Linked DNA regions of Ruminococcus albus AD2013. The main gene of each other region encodes a partner of the protein of the gene in region 2 in a complex. Links are inferred from orthologs where the notes say so. Each region holds a gene or a part of one and is shown on either strand. Other genes may lie near its edges.

The links. The genes of interacting proteins can lie anywhere in the genome.
Region 1: rny (region 2) and pfkA share a complex: the UniProt entries of both Bacillus subtilis proteins name them as parts of the possible RNA degradosome complex. The link is inferred for Ruminococcus albus AD2013 from one-to-one orthologs.

What each region holds. Positions count from the first base shown.
Region 1 is NZ_JAGS01000001.1:2,089,896-2,092,918, forward strand. Bases 41-3,023 are described here. They hold pfkA (6-phosphofructokinase), read right to left. Parts: upstream 2,022-3,023; coding sequence 1,059-2,021; downstream 41-1,058. Other genes in these bases: prfB (peptide chain release factor 2), read right to left, coding at 41-289; N773_RS0109330 (protein kinase domain-containing protein), read right to left, coding at 2,204-3,023. Outside these bases: more of prfB, read right to left, coding at 1-40. UniProt on the Bacillus subtilis protein: Catalyzes the phosphorylation of D-fructose 6-phosphate to fructose 1,6-bisphosphate by ATP, the first committing step of glycolysis.
Region 2 is NZ_JAGS01000001.1:2,581,574-2,584,504, reverse strand. Bases 14-2,904 are described here. They hold rny (ribonuclease Y), read left to right. Parts: upstream 14-621; coding sequence 622-2,187; downstream 2,188-2,904. Other genes in these bases: N773_RS0111480 (O-antigen ligase family protein), read left to right, coding at 2,352-2,904; N773_RS0111490 (hypothetical protein), read right to left, coding at 14-39. Outside these bases: more of N773_RS0111490, read right to left, coding at 1-13; more of N773_RS0111480, read left to right, coding at 2,905-2,931. UniProt on the Bacillus subtilis protein: Endoribonuclease that initiates mRNA decay. Initiates the decay of all SAM-dependent riboswitches, such as yitJ riboswitch. Involved in processing of the gapA operon mRNA, it cleaves between cggR and gapA.

The DNA of each region.
Region 1 (3,023 bases), 490 kb from region 2 along the record:
GAGTATCCTCGTCCTCTTCGGCAGCCATCTCTATCATTACCTCGATATCATCGGCAGCACCGTTGAACTTGTTATAACGCTCTACCTTGCCTTCAAGGTTCCTTGTCTGCTGCAGAACTACCTGTGATTTCTCGGGGTCATCCCAGAATCCGGGTTCTGCTGCCTTTTCGTGAAGCTCTTCTATCTTCTCGGCTGCATTCTCGATATCGTAAACATCGTGCAGCTCCTTTATCATCGGACGGCAGGCTTCAAGCTCCGATCTAAGGTTCTCTAAAAAAACAACTGCCATTATCTTTACTCCTTCATAAAAAAATACATACACATATATTATATATCATTTTCCCGGAATTGTAAAGCCCCCACGCAAAATTTTTTCAGCCTCTGCCCTGTTTTGTATGACAGGACCTCACAAACCGAAAAACGGCTACAGCGCTAATGCGCCGCAGCCGCCATTTTTTGGATGCGTCCGTGCTTATTACCCTGCACTATGACATATCCCCGCCTTTATAAAAGCATACTTCCCCAAGTACACCTATATTATAACGTTTTCGCAGTTATTTGTCAATAACCGCTCCGTTTACGTAATAGTTTTAACTTATATTTATTTGCTGCAAAAACAATACCTTGGGGAGAAAATGGTTTCTCATAACTGTTTATACTGCTCTTTTTTCAGGGCAGGAATATTGCAGAATGCACAAGTCGGGCAAAGTTCTTTTTCGTAAACGGTTTCGATTTTTCGTTTAAAGGTTCACAATAAGTTTACAAATAAAAATGACATCAGAATACTACGATACCTGCACAGTATTCTCAGGACTTTCAGCTGATTTGAAACGTCCCTGTAATTACGAAAAAGCTCCTCATAAACATCTCTCCTTATCATGCAAGTCGATGACATGCGGATAAGTGAAACGTTTATGAAAAGCTTCTAAATCACATATTCAGCGGGATGCGAATACCGAACTGCATGGCTCTCGCCCTTTCGTTTCCACGGCAACTTCCCTTCCGCGGAACACTTAACGCTCGGTATCCTTCTCTGTATATGTCCGTATCCTGTTTTATCAGAACGCAGTTTCGTTCAGTATCTTGTAAAGTTCGTCCTCGAAAGGCTTCTTCATGGACAGTGCTTCCTGAATATCAACGTCATAGACCTTGTTATCCTTCATGCCGACAACTCTGTTGCCGATGCCCTTTTCAAGCAGTTCAACAGCGTGATAGCCCATCTGTGTAGCAACGACTCTGTCGCGAACGGTAGGAGAGCCGCCTCTCTGTACGTGACCCAGGATAGTTGCTCTGGTCTCAACGCCTGTCTTCTCGCTGATGATCTTAGTGATCTCGTCGGTCTTGCCAACGCCCTCAGCTACTACTACAACGAAGTGGTTCTTGCCGTTCTTAATTGTATTCTTGATCTTTTCGCAGATAGCATCGATGTCATAATCCTCTTCGGGAGTGATAACAGCCTCAGCACCAACAGCCAGACCAACGTTTATTGCTATGTAGCCTGCGTTTCTGCCCATTACCTCAACAACAGAGCATCTGTCGTGGGACTGTGCAGTATCCTTGATCTTGTCGATCATTTCCATAGCAGTATTCATAGCGGTATCATAACCGATAGTATACTCTGTGCATGAGATATCGTTGTCGATAGTGCCGGGAAGACCTATGCAGGGGATACCCATTGCTGAAAGGTCAGCTGCGCCTCTGAAAGAGCCGTCTCCGCCGATAACAACGATGCCATCCAGACCAAGTTCCTTGCACTTGTCTCTGCCCTTGGCTACGCCTTCCTTATTTCTGAATTCGGGGCATCTTGCTGTGTAAAGACAAGTGCCGCCTCTCTGGATAATGCCTGATACAGATCTTGCGTTCATCTCAAAGACTTCACCGTTCAGCAGACCGTTGTATCCGCGCTGGATACCAACTACTTCCATGCCCCTCTGCAGAGCTGCTCTGCAAACTGCTCTGACAGCTGCATTCATTCCGGGAGCATCGCCGCCGCTTGTAAGAACGCCGATTTTCTTTGCCATAAAATATACCTCCAAATTCGGGCTGTTTGTCCATTATATGCCCTTTTCTTCTCAATTTTCCAAATCTAAGAATAACACAAAGCCCTCGGAATGTCAAGGGCTTTGTGCACGTTTTCACATTTTTTCAAAAACGTTTTAGATGAAGTTCATTATTTAATGCAATATTCCGAAAACGTTTGATATCAGTAGAACACAACTCCGCCGTTATTGTCGCCGCCATCGTTCTGATTCTCCGTATTTTCGGGCTGATCGACGTTTGATGTGTCATCAGAGTTTACTGGTGGATCTACGTGGGGAGCCCATGGATCCTGTACCTCAACGCCTATCTGATCTGACTTTGAAGAGTCATCGCTGCTGTCATCAGGTGATTTTGCCTTGGTTGTAGTCTCGGGCGGTCTGCCAAGGCTGATCGTTACAGTGAGGATATCACCATCCTCGATATTTATCCAGCCGCCTGCAGGTATGCTTGTCTTGGATACCAAACCATAAGGCACCGACTTGCTGTAATCTTCGGCAACACTGTACTTGATGTTCAGGCTGTCAAGCAGGCTGAGATATTCGCTCTTGGAATAATTAGTGCAGTCAGGTACAGGTATTACAGAAGGTCCAGCGCACACTTCCAGAACCAGTTCGTTCTTCCTCTTGGGATCGTAATCTGTTCCCTCGGGGATGCTCTGGCTCTTTACGTAGCCGCGGTCGTCATCGTCAGAGTAGTAATACTTCGGCTTCAGGGTGAACTCGTCGCCCATCTTCTTTTCGACTTCTGTATAGTACAGACCGACCAGATTCGGCATTATAGAACCTCTGCCGTACTCGGTATCATCATCATCAGACTTAGCTTCGGTGGTGATCGTAGCAGTGCCGTAATCGTAGCTGTCCTCTTCCTCACTGTCGGAGATCTCTTCCTTGGGAGCTCGGGATACCGCATTTGCATTCTCATCGGGCGGAGCAAAAAGCTGTGTCATAAGATATATTCCTATCACCAGCAGGACGCCCAGCACG
Region 2 (2,931 bases):
AAAATAGCATATCATCGCGAATGTTTTTCTGTTGTTCATTTTGTGTTTCCTCCTAGTGTTCTGTATGTGCAAAATAAAAAATCCCACGAGAGTATATTACTCTCATGGGACGTCATATAACGCGGTTCCACCCAGATTCGCACAATACCATTATTATGGCACTGTACCTCATTTAGTCTTTAACGCAGACCTGCGGCGTGTATTGGACGCACTCTGGGGCGGTATCCGTGAAGCTTTGCGATGTACCGCTTTCAGCATATGCGGTACTCTCTGTGATGCGCTTTATGTGCCAAACGGCTTCCCCGTCATCGATTTACAATATTATAAAATTATCATATCACTCTTTAATGCGTTTGTCAAGGGGGATTTTCAGGGCATATCCCCAAAAATAAAATTTTTAGCAGAATATCTAAAAAATACCTTGACATTTTCGGCGATTTGTTATACAATAATATTATGCATTAAAATTTTTATCGGTCCCGCTGAGGCGGTTTACCATAAAACTATTCATGCTATTTGTATCTTTACAATTTAATATCGGGCAGAGGCTTTTTTCGTGGATACAAGGGGTATCCGTAAGGAAAAGGACTCTGTACTTTCAAGAAGGAGGAATGCTATACAATGAGTGTCGGATTGGTAATAGCACTTTGTGTAGCGGCTCTTGTTCTTGGCGCAGCTATCAGTGGCTACATTTGTTTTAAGAAGGGAATCGACTATCGTAAGGAAACTGCCGAAGCAGCTATAGGCTCGGCTGAAGCAGAAGCGGAAAAGATAGTAGAGGAAGCGAAGAAAAACGCAGAGACTCTTAAAAAGTCAGCATTGGTGGAAGCAAAGGACGAAATACATAAGTCCCGCCAGGAAACTGAAAAAGAGCTGAAAGAAAGAAGAAGTGAAGTATCCAGACAGGAAAGACGTATCCAGCAGAAGGAAGAGAGCATCGACAAGAAGCTGGACAATCTGGAAAAGAAGGAAGAAACGCTTCAGAAAAAGCTGAAGTCCGCCGACGAGAAGGTGGCTGAGGCTGAACGCATCAAGCATTCACAGCTGGATATGCTGGAGAAGATATCTGGTCTGACAGTAGATCAGGCTAAGGAATATCTGCTGGCACAGCTTGAGGGTGATCTGGTACATGAGAAGGCTGTCAAGATAGCTAACTATGACGCGCAGATCAAGGACGAGTGCGATGCCAAGGCAAGACAGTATATTTCGCTTGCTATTGCGAGATGTGCGGCAGATCAGGTGTCTGAGACTGCTGTATCTGTTGTGGCGCTGCCCAACGATGAGATGAAGGGTAGGATAATCGGACGCGAGGGAAGGAATATCCGTACCATTGAAACTCTTACCGGCGTTGACCTTATAATCGACGATACCCCCGAGGCTATCACCATTTCCTGCTTCGATCAGGTAAGGCGTGAGGTCGCAAGGATAGCCCTTGAAAAGCTTATCCAGGACGGCCGTATCCACCCCACCCGTATCGAAGAAATGGTCGAGAAAGCCAAGCGAGAAGTGGAACTCAAGATCAAGCAGGAGGGTGAAAGAGCTGTACTGGAGACCAATGTACACGGTCTTAATCACGAGCTCATCAAGTTGCTGGGTCGTCTGAGATTCCGTACCAGCTACCGTCAGAACGTGCTCAATCACTCTATCGAGGTTGCACATCTGGCAGGCATGATGGCATCAGAACTGGGTGTTGATGCAAATCTCGCAAGAAGAGCAGGACTGCTCCATGATATAGGTAAGGCACTGAGCTATGAGATCGAAGGCTCTCATGTTCAGATAGGCGTAGATGTATGTAAGAAGTACAAGGAAAATGCCGATGTTATCCATGCTATCGAAGCACACCACGGCGACGTTGAAACAAGAACTGTCGTTGCGGCTCTGGTTCAGGCGGCAGATGCTATCTCCGCGGCAAGACCCGGCGCGAGAAGCGAGAACTATGAAAACTATATCAAGAGATTACAGAAGCTTGAAGAGATCTGTACTTCCTATGACGGCGTAGAGAAATCTTTCGCTATACAGGCAGGCAGAGAGGTAAGGATCATGATTCAGCCCGAAAAGATCAACGATGAAAAGATGGTCTTGGTGGCAAGGGAGATCGCAAAGAGGATAGAAACAGAGATGGACTATCCGGGACAGATCAAGGTGAACCTTATCAGAGAGAGCAGAGTAGTGGAGTATGCCAAGTAAGGCTTGAAAACGGCGGACAGGGCAATGACCTGTCCGCTTTTTTTATAATAAAATACAGTGATCCCGCTGACACACCGGACTTTACGGCGCTAAAAGATATATAATGATAGTATGGTGTGGTAAAGGGATAGTCAGACAAAAATAATATAATACAGAGGCGCATTATGGCAAAGGATAAAAAAACAGATACGCTGAATAAGGGGCATAAGCACCTGTTCGGCTCTACGGAAAAATCAGATTTTATTCTGAATATGGACTTTGACGGTGCTCAGAAGATGTGCAGCCGTTTCTGTATGCTGGCAGTGCTTATAATATCGCTGGTGCTGATACCTGCGTATTATACCCAGCATATCGAGATGTATGTTGAGGAGAATATGCCTCACTATCTCGGTGATAATTTTATATTCTATTCGGCATCGATGGTCATGCTTATGGGCGGACTGGGCTATCTGGTGTTTGATGTGGCCAGACAGAAGGGTCTGGTCGATCTTAAAAACAACAAGACACTGATACTGCCGATACTGTTGCTTGTTTCGACGCTGGTATCGGCACTGGCGGCAGGCAGCAAGCACGATTCTCTGCTGGGCTACATCGGCAGACATGATGGTTTTCTCATGACTCTCGGCTGGCTGGGACTTTTTGCCGCGGCGGCAGCACTCAGCGACGGCAAGCGTAAAAAAGCGCTCTCGGATCTTATCGTAGGTATGGGAACATTTCAGGCGATAGTCGGTATTATCGAAGCTA